3 regions of the Rothia sp. ND6WE1A genome follow, and region 1 is predicted to be linked to each of the others. Evidence: riboswitches for the same ligand, from Rfam matches in the RefSeq annotation. Region 1 holds a riboswitch; each other region holds the start of a gene.
The links. A riboswitch is a leader RNA that binds a small molecule or an ion and turns the genes downstream of it on or off. The one in region 1 is predicted to bind S-adenosylmethionine.
Positions count from the first base shown of each region.

Region 2: it holds a riboswitch for S-adenosylmethionine, as region 1 does, so the genes downstream of both, A7E48_RS07265 (O-acetylhomoserine aminocarboxypropyltransferase/cysteine synthase family protein) here and A7E48_RS03890 (methylenetetrahydrofolate reductase) in region 1, are expected to answer to the same signal.
Region 3: it holds a riboswitch for S-adenosylmethionine, as region 1 does, so the genes downstream of both, A7E48_RS05310 (nuclease PIN) here and A7E48_RS03890 (methylenetetrahydrofolate reductase) in region 1, are expected to answer to the same signal.

Region 1 covers NZ_LXTU01000032.1:9,726-12,997, reverse strand. Annotated here, with positions in the region: gene metE (5-methyltetrahydropteroyltriglutamate--homocysteine S-methyltransferase) at 1-774, opposite strand, end outside; gene A7E48_RS03890 (methylenetetrahydrofolate reductase) at 810-1,769, opposite strand; SAM riboswitch class I at 1,864-1,960, opposite strand; gene A7E48_RS03885 (response regulator transcription factor) at 2,349-3,092, shown strand; gene A7E48_RS03880 (cell wall metabolism sensor histidine kinase WalK) at 3,094-3,272, shown strand, end outside.
Region 2 covers NZ_LXTU01000055.1:7,243-10,514, forward strand. Annotated here, with positions in the region: gene A7E48_RS07265 (O-acetylhomoserine aminocarboxypropyltransferase/cysteine synthase family protein) at 1-1,159, opposite strand, end outside; SAM riboswitch class IV at 1,275-1,390, opposite strand; gene A7E48_RS07270 (S9 family peptidase) at 1,638-3,272, shown strand, end outside.
Region 3 covers NZ_LXTU01000038.1:9,742-13,013, forward strand. Annotated here, with positions in the region: gene A7E48_RS05295 (DUF6350 family protein) at 1-61, opposite strand, end outside; gene A7E48_RS05300 (SDR family oxidoreductase) at 187-963, shown strand; gene A7E48_RS05305 (plasmid stabilization protein) at 966-1,403, opposite strand; gene A7E48_RS05310 (nuclease PIN) at 1,400-1,603, opposite strand; SAM riboswitch class IV at 1,634-1,776, opposite strand; gene A7E48_RS05315 (hypothetical protein) at 1,998-2,861, shown strand; gene A7E48_RS05320 (SNF2-related protein) at 2,938-3,272, shown strand, end outside.

The sequences.
Region 1 (3,272 bases):
GGGGGAAGTGACAAACAGTGCAGGACGCCGCGAGTGCGCGCTCAAACGACCGTAGGTACTAGACACCAATTCGGACAGACGGGCGGCGTCAATGTGCTGATGGTCCGCCACCAGTGCAGGCTCATCGAACTGTACCCATTGCATACCCCTCTCGGTGAGCTGAGTCAGAAGCTCCTCATAAACCGCCAGCAAATCGTCGAGACGAGAAAGAGGCTCGAAGTCTGGTGCTGTGCCGTCCTCAGCTTTAGCCAACGCCAAAAAAGTAATCGGACCTACAATCTGCGGGCGCACACGCACGCCCTGCTCCTCAGCAATATCAAGCTGAGCGAACAACTCCTCAGGATTCAACTCAAACGAAGTCTGCGCTCCAACCTCGGGCACAAGGTAGTGGTAGTTCGTGTCAAACCACTTAGTCATTTCCAACGCAGGCTGATCCTGGGTGCCACGCGCCAAGTCGAAATACCCCTCCAACGGTAGGATGCCGCGCTCATCCAGGGCATCGGCAAAACGGGAAGGAACCGCGTTGACCAAACGAAGCGTATCGAGTACCTGATCGTAGTGAGAGAACGACGCCGGAATCGCGTAGTCAGCGTTCAAACCGAGTTCGGTGAGGCGGGCAAGGTTAACTTTTTGAACCTCAGCCACCTGCGCATCTAGCTCACTGCGGTTCGCAGTCCCCTTCCAAAAAGCCTCCACTGCTTTCTTAAGTTCGCGGTGGCGACCAATGCGAGGGTAACCAACAATAGTTGCTGCAGGAAAATTCTGGACTGACATGAAAAGTGACCTTTCAGGAAGATAATGAAAAAGTGTTAAGCGGAAGCAGACACGGACGCGTATTCGGCGTCTGACGTAGAAAAATGCGACGGCTGAGAAGATTTCAGAGGACTAAAATAGCGCGACGTATAGGGAGCGATATCGAGATGCTCCAGCACATCGAGGACGGCGCGGTGCTCGTTGAAAGTGTAAAAATGCAAACCACTGGCACCAGAATCTAGCGCTGCTTTACACTGATGCAACGCATACTCCACCCCAATCTTGTGGCGCTCCGCCTTGTTATCGGCATTCTCTAACGCACTGGCAAGATCCAGCGGAATAGCCAACCCCGCCAACTCGCACAGCCGAATGAGACGGCGCAACGACGTCACCGGCATAATGCCCGGAATAATAGGCAAATTCACCCCGGCAGTCTGCGCCGCATCCAACAGTCCCTGAAAACGAGCGTTATCAAAGTAAACCTGCGTGATAGCAAAATCAGCACCCGCACGTTGCTTAGCCAGCAAAATCTCAATATCTTGAAGAAGCGATACCGACTCCGGGTGCTTCTGCGGATAAGCAGCCACCCCAATCGACAGCTTTCCACCGGCAAAATGCGCAAAATCTTCACGTTCCACCCGGCGAATAAGCTCCACTAAGTAGCGCGCAAACGGAAGCTCCAGAGCATCAGGGGAAACCCCCGCCGGAATATCACCGCGCAAAGCCAACAAGCCCCGCACGCCTAAACCCACAATGAGGCGCACAGCGTGTTCCAGTTCCCCCACTGAATGCCCCACGCACGTCAAATGCGCCAACGGAGTCAGCTTGGTTTCGTGCACCAGATAATCAAGCAAAGCGAGAGTCTGTTGCTTACGCTCGGCAGTACCGGAATAAGTCACCGAAACATAGTCAGGGGAAGTAGCCGAAAGCTCGTCAATGGTTTGCAACAAAGAGTCACGACTTTCCACAGACCGTGGAGGGTAAAGCTCATAAGACAGAGCCGTATGAGGTGCCATAGAGGGCATTTCCTTTCGATGGATTCGCCCGATAGATACACGCCCACCCCTTTATAGGGGAGGAACGAACGTATAGAAAAGCAGAAAGCTAATTCTTCTATCGGTCCTGGCGGGAGCACCTTCTCCCGATTGCTCGGGCGAGGTTGCTGCAGCGTCGTAGAGCCAGATCTCTCGGCCGCTCTTGATAGATAACAGAATCAATATAAATGGGCGCATCACGGGCTCACAAGCGAAAACGCCTAGATGTGCCTATGTAACTTCGTGTAGTGAATATGTCTAGGTAGCGTCATATTAAGTTATGTGAAAGCAGGGTGAGGACGAGCTATAAGTCGAGAACCTGGCGTAGCGGGAGGAAAGCTGGCTGGGTCTGGCGTGAATCGCCTTCCTGAGCGCTAGCGAAGCAGACGAGAGGGATTGCTTGCCGACGCTACGCCAGGTATCGGCAAATCGCGTGTTCTCAGCCGAGTTGTTCCGCTTTCCTGTGTTTAACCTATGCCCCCGGCATGCAGTTACTTTGTAAGACCCAGAAACAAGCAAAACGTCAGATCCATAACACCCTCAAACGCTAGGCTTATACACATGAGCAGCAGAGCACACGAAATCGCCAAAAACCTCCCCACTCTCGAACACGTAGATGGTACGCCCATCCGCGCGCTCGTCGTCGACGACGAAGCCATGCTCGAAGAGTTAGTCAGCGTAGGTTTGCGCATGATTGGGTGGGATGTTAAATCGGCAGGAAACGGCCCCGATGCGCTCGCAGTAGCACGCGAGTGGCGTCCCGATGTTCTGGTGCTGGACATTATGATGCCCGGATTCGACGGCATCGAATTACTGAGCCGCGTGCGGAAACTTTACCCGCAGGTGCCCTGTCTTTTTCTCACCGCTAAAGACTCGGTCGACGACCGCATCGAAGGACTTGGCGCTGGCGCCGATGATTACGTGACCAAGCCTTTCTCTATGGAGGAGGTCATGATTCGCCTTCACCGCCTCGTACAGCGTTCAGGCGTTGTGGCAGCAGACGACGCCGAGCTGGTTGTCGGCGATCTCGTGCTGAATCAGGATACCCGTGAAGTGACCCGCGGTGGAGAAGACATCTCACTCACGGCAACGCAGTTCGACCTGTTGCGCTATCTCATGGAAAACCCTAAGCGAGTGGTCTCAAAATCTCAGATTCTCGATAACGTGTGGAACTACGATTTTGGCGGTCAAGCGAACATTGTGGAGCTCTATATCTCCTACTTGCGCAAGAAAATTGATGCAGGTCGAGAACCTATGATTCATACGGTTCGCGGTGCTGGTTACGTGATTAAGCCGGCTAACTAGCGTGAACTCGTCTTTCGCATCTGCGCCTCGCCTGCGCACTATTTTGACGGCTATATTAGTGGGAATGTTGGGCGTTGCCTGCCTGATTATCGGGCTCAGCAGTTTTCTCACTATCAAGAATTCCTTAGAATCGCAGGTGAGCGAGCGGTTAGATCAGACGTCGCACCGCGCCATGATTTT
Region 2 (3,272 bases), on a different contig from region 1:
AGTGGAGTTGGAGCGCATCTACGAACTTCTGCGCTTTTGCTGAATCAGCATTCTTGAGAGTGAACCCGAGGACGGCGCCGGGGCCACGGGGAATGTACTTCTGCTTGAGCTCGTAGTAGGGCGATGATTCTAGCCCCGCCCACTGCACCGATTCCACGGCGTCGTGATTTTCGAGGAATTGCGCTACCTTAGTGGCGTTTTCTATATGGCGTTCGACGCGTAACGAAAGAGTTTCAAGCCCAATTGCTATGTTGAACGCGTTAAAAGGAGATATAGACTGCCCCAAATCGCGGAGCAACCCTACGCGCGCTTTGAGAATGTAAGAGAGATTGACGCCGAATGCGCCGTTCTTACCTAAATCGCGGGCGTAGACCAGCCCGTGGTAACCCTCATCTGGTGTGTTGAAGAGGGGGAATTTCTCGGGGTCTTTCCCAAAGTCGAAATTACCCGAATCTACGATGGCTCCTCCCACCGATGTTCCGTGTCCGCCAAGGTATTTGGTGGCGGAATGTACCACGATGTCTGCGCCAAATTTGAAAGGGTTTAAGAGGAAAGGGGTAGGGATGGTGTTATCGACAATAAGAGGTACGCCTGCCTCGTGGGCGACCTCTGCAATCGGCTCGATATCAAAGACATCGCCCCGAGGGTTAGGCAGCGTTTCGCCAAAGAACGCCTTGGTGTTGGGGCGCACCGCGTTCTTCCAGTCCTCGATATTGAGAGGATCAGCGACGAACGTAGTTTCGATACCTAAATTAGCCAGGGTGTATTTGAGCAGGTTAAAGGATCCGCCGTAAAGAGAAGGGGACGCGACGATATGGTCGCCTGCTCCTGCCACGTTCAAGATAGCGTTCGTCGTTGCCGCTTGACCCGAAGAAAGTAAAAGTGCTCCTACGCCACCTTCCAAAGCGGCGATTCGGTTTTCGACTGCCTCTTGAGTGGGGTTGTTAATGCGGGTATAGATGGGCCCCAGTTCTGCCAGGGCAAAGCGATTAGCCGCCTGCTCTGAATTCTTGAAGACGAACGAGGTGGATTGGTAAATCGGTAGGGCACGGGCGCCGGTTGCCGAATCAGGTTCTTGTCCTGCGTGAATTTGTTTCGTTTCGAATTTCCATCCTTCAGGCTGCGAAGGAGTGGGTATGGCGTTCTGTTCGTTAGTCATGCTTGCTCCAAATAGGTTGTAGACGTTGGAACCGCATGCCAAATCTTTAGGGTGTCTAGTGATCGCAACAAAGATTATTGATGGTAGGTATGTCCCCAAAGAAGATGGGGCATCGGTCCCGCGCTTGCACACCCCGCCGGTGAGGTGTACCCGGTCATCACCCAGGGCACCCCACCGCGAGAGGAGGGTTGCCGACCAGTAAGCTGGGGCTTAACACTGGTTCTCTTGACCTGCTTTCATGCTAGCCAAAGGAGGCTAGGGAGGGTCAAGGAGGGCAGAGTTTTATGTCGAACATTTCTGACCCTCAGAATTTCGGCGTCATATTTTGTCATAGAGTTAACATTCGCGGTGCCAAAAACATGTATTTGCTCAAAGCACGCCGATGCTCTAGAACCGAACTATTTGAATAGCGTCTAAAATGGGGATATAGCCATGAACACCCAACATGGGGTTGCATCACAACTAGAGGGGACTTCTTATGACTACTTTTTCTCCGTTGCCTGCGCCTCGTGCGCGTCAGCAGATGACTACCAGAGTCTTTCATGACGATACTTTTTACGATTCTTTTGAATGGTTGCGAGAGAAAGAGAAGTCAGAGGTTATCGATTACCTCACAGCGGAAAACGAATACTGCGAAAAGGTTACCGCCCAGCAACAACCATTGCGCCAAACCATTTTTGATGAAATCAAAGGTCGCACACTAGAGACCGATTTATCGGTGCCCACCCGTAAGGGCAACTGGTGGTATTTTTCACGCACGGTCGAGGGGCAACAGTACCCCCTGATGTGCCGCGTCCCAGCGGTTCGAGAAGGAAGCGTAGAGGAACGTTTCACCCCTCCGCTGGTTGAATCGAATCAGCAGTTAGAGGGAGAAGAAACTCTGCTCGATTGCAATGCTTTCGCAGCTGATTTACCTTTTTTCTCGCTTGGTTCCTTTGAGCCCTCGCTCGATGGTGAGCTCCTGACCTTCGGCGTCGATGACGCCGGCGACGAGCGCTACACGCAGTACTTCAAGAATCTGAACACCGGAGAAATCAGCTCGGATCGTCTCGAAGATATTTTTGCTGGTGCTTTTCTCACTGCCGACGCCACCTATCTCATCTATTCCTTGGTCGACGACTCGTGGCGCCCCTATGAAATTCGCGCACACAAAATCAACAGCTCGGATGAAGATATCGTGCTCTTCAAGGAACCCGATCAAGGGATGTGGCTCGAAGCTAATCTTTCAGAAGACCGAACTCATGTGGTGCTCACGTCGTTCTCTTCCGAATTCACTGAGGTTCGCTTGGTGCCCACAGACAATCTTCGTACCACACCGATGGTCGTGATTCCGCGGACAGAGCGTGTGCAATACAGCGTTGAACCCATCATCATAGCGGGGCAACAATATCTCATCATGGTGCACGATTTCGAGGCGATTAACTCAGAGATAGTGCTCTCTCCGATGCCCACCGGGCTAGGATTCTCAGACTTACGGCAGCAGTGGATTAAGGTAATGCCCCATCGTGACGACGTGCGTGTGGAGGGAGTCTCCTTTTCGTCGCGCCATCTAGTAGTAACTGCTCGCCAAGATACCACGGTCAAAGTTTTCCTGGCTTCTTTAGATGCTCTTGCGCAGCTGAAGGTAACGGATTCCCCCGCCGGTCTTACTTTCACTGAGCCCGCTGGTTTTACCGAAGAAATTTACACTACCGGGGTACTGAGCACTTCGGTCGATTCGCCCATCGTCCGCATTAATTACACCTCATGGGTAACTCCTACCCGTATCTTTGATTATTTTCCAGAACAAGAATCACTAATTCTACGCAGAGAGACGCCGCTTCTTGGGGGCTTTGACTCCGAGGATTACCTTGCCTATCGGATGTGGGCTCCTGCGCGCGATGGAAAGATGATTCCGCTGTCGGTGGTGCATCGGGCTGATCTCGATAAGTCCCGAGAAAATCCGGTGTTGCAGTACGGCTATGGCTCCTACGAAGTCTCGGTCGACCCCTATTTTTCGATTCCCCGCCTATCCCTGCTCGACCGCGGTGTCATCTTTGTTGTCGCCCATATTCGCGGTGGCGGTGAGCTGGGGCGGTCTTGGTATCAGGACGGCAAGAAACTTCAGAAGAAA
Region 3 (3,272 bases), on a different contig from region 1:
CCTGCATCCAAAGAGGCATAGGGAGCGAACGTTTCGGCGGGGTTTTGGAAGTGGTGTTCATCGTCCTTTATCTTTTCACGAACTGCACCCTCAGGTGTAGCTGGCAGTCGCTTTGAGCACGATTTGAATCCACATTTTTCGAAAATAGCCAGCAAGCTCTCAGGTTCTCATCCCTAAACTAGAGAGATGAGTAGTTTTTCATCTATGCCTTATGTTCTCATCACCGGCGCGTCCTCTGGAATTGGCGCAGCTTTTGCCCGTGAATACGCCACACGGGGATACTCTTTAGTGCTGAGTGGACGGAGGGTCGAGAAACTTGAAGAACTCGCTCACGAGTTGAGGACCGCCGATATAGATATAGAGATTCTCCCGGCAGATTTGCTGAAGGGCGACGACGTCCAGCGCCTCATCTCGCGTCTTCAACAGGAGACGAACCCCGTAGAAATTCTGGTCAACAACGCTGGTTTTGGTCTAGGCAAAGACTTTCTTTCAGCAAGCGTTCAGAGTCATCTCAACCAAGTGGAGGTCTTGGCAAAAGTTCCGCTGGCACTGATGCACGCGGCGTTGGGCCCCATGGTTGATAGGGGGCGGGGGCGAATCATCAACGTCGCATCTGTTGCTGCCTTTACTCCCGGTGGAACCTACTCTGCAGCTAAACGGTTTTTGGTGTCTATCAGTGAATCAGCAAATTTGCAGTATGCTACCCGCGGGGTAAGTGTCACCGCCGTCTGCCCCGGACTAACGCGGTCAGAATTTCACCGTGTTATGGAGGTTTCTGAGCCTCAGGTGCCAGGGATATTCTGGCTGAGCGCCGAGCAGGTTGCTCGCACCGCCATTACAGCGAATATTCAAGGCAAAGCGGCAGTAGTGCCGTCGGCGCCCTACAAGATTATGCGATGGAGTAATGCCCTACTTCCCCAGAAAATCATTGGAAAAGCGCTTGAGCGAACCCGCAATTACTAGGGTTATTCTTCAGTAAAAGGATTAGTCGCCTGAACGCCCCACCGTTGATACACCTCTGCTTTGGAAGAGGCAATCTCCAGCTGGTGCACTTGAGCCGTTGCACAGATGAGCCCCTCTAAAGCCGCGGTGGGGAGCGGCACGGTTCTCTCAGAACCTACCGCGTGGAATCCCCGCTCAGCCTGGCGACCAGCCCATTCCAACGAAACCTTTTCATCGATTTCTAAAACGTGCTCCCCAAAACGATCTACCAGTTCGCTGAGCCAGCGTTCTGTTTCCGTATAGGGGTAAAGTCCTTTAAGCTCGCCCAAGCTTAACACCGAAATGTAGAGAACTTTATAGGAGTTACGCCGCAGAAAAGCTACCACCTTCGGGTCAGGAGTCGCTTTGCGGATTTCCGCCAGCACATCCGAGTCAAGAAGGAGTCCGGAAAACTGGCTCATGCGACCTGAAGTGCGCCATATTCAGTGGCAGGAACCCCTGATGGATTTGGGGTCAGCAAAAAGTTGAGAAATTCCGAACGCTCATTAGAGATGCGGGTGTAATCCTGGATAGAAACTGCGGAGTAGCCTCCACGAGCAGTCACCGCAACGGTGCTGAGGTTCTTCTGAATAGTTTCGTGGGGTCGAGCGGTGGTAGTCATAGCCACACTGCGCCTTCGCGCATTCCTTTCGAAGTGCTCTTGTCTGTACCAGCCTGCGTTGGTAGCAAACGCGCTAACAACGCGAATACAGACCGCTTCGTCATCCGAGCCACCCGTGAACATGGGGTTGGCGTTCAACTAAAGTCGGAGCTTGTCAGTTGAAACTCTTGAAGCTGTTTAAAACCATAACCCACCGTTTCTGAAAATAAAATACCGTCCCAGAAAAAAATTGATTTACCCGGGAGGGAAGCCATCCCCTAAAATGTGAAAAGGGTAAAAATTGAGGACGAAAAAACTTTCGTTCTCAATCATTCACCTCCTCTGCACCTCCAAAGACCCATGTCTTTGATAAATCCCCCCCCCATTGAGGTATTGCCCGCCAAGGAAGCCCTACATGTTATCCAATAACACAATAAAGTTTCTCTCCCGACGTCTCATAGCGCTCTCTGCCACCGCAACGCTTGCCTTGGCAGGATGCTCTCCCGTCGCCACCAACCAGAACGCTCCGGATGAAACCAAAAGCCTCACCGAAGTCCTAGAAGAAAATCCCGATGCCGTATTACCCACTCAAAATGACATCAGGGTACAAAAAACTATCCCCTACCTCATGGCCTCCCCCACAACCGAGCACTTTAACGCAAAACAGTGGCAAAAAACCTCAACCCGCATCCCAGCAACTCAAAAACAGCTGATGTCGGATAACCCACTTCTTGCCGAACAGGTCAACCAAAAATGCGTAGCCTACGAGCAGCTGGGGCTGGGATTATTTAGCACCCCCGGTGGAAAATTTACTATCCAAAAAGGCGAACGCCGTCGTATTACTCTGGGACAGAATGGGATAGACCAGCTTTCAGGGTATATTTCAGTATTTTCTGTAGCAGATGCCACAGCTGCCCAGCAGCTCATCTCCACGTTAGAAAAGAACTCCGCCGATTGCACAGAAGCCCTGACCCAGCTCTATCCCGGTAGCGAAGATGCTTTTGAGATACATCGAAATCCCACTCCCAGCGGAGCTCCCAGCAACCCTGATTTGACGAGTTTGAGCGGCCAATACTCTGGAGATGCCTTTGGTTTACGAGTCACCAAGGTAGACAACTTTCTCGTAAGCACTTGGTTTAGAACAACCGGACATCATGATGATTCCAACGTGATGGAAACTACCGATTTCATTCACCGCATCGCCGTAGATAAAGCGGAAAAGCACTCTTCGGCTCCCCGCGGTGGACGCTCGCAGACAGCAAATTCTGAACAATCATAGGTAGCACTTCACCACGAAGAATTGTTCTCGGCTAATCTGGTTAAGTTAACCGTTTGGCCCTTATACGGAAGAGACTATGAGCGATTCGACTGCTTTTCCCGCTATCCCCGTCACGGCTGCTGAGATTATTCGTCAAGTAGGGCACGGGGCATATTCACGCGGGCAGAAGTACATGCGGGCGGGCAACGTAGCACGGTATAACTACGATGACGACGCGCGGATGCTCACCGGTGTGGTGACAGGCAACGATGTCACCCCTTATTCCACCAACATCACATTTCCTGCAGTCAAAACTCCCGGTTCACTAGCATTTTCTGCACGATGCACGTGCCCAGTACGCACTGATTGCAAACACGCGGTAGCGCTCATGCTCACCGCCATTGACCGGGCAGATAAGGCGCGTAAGGCGTT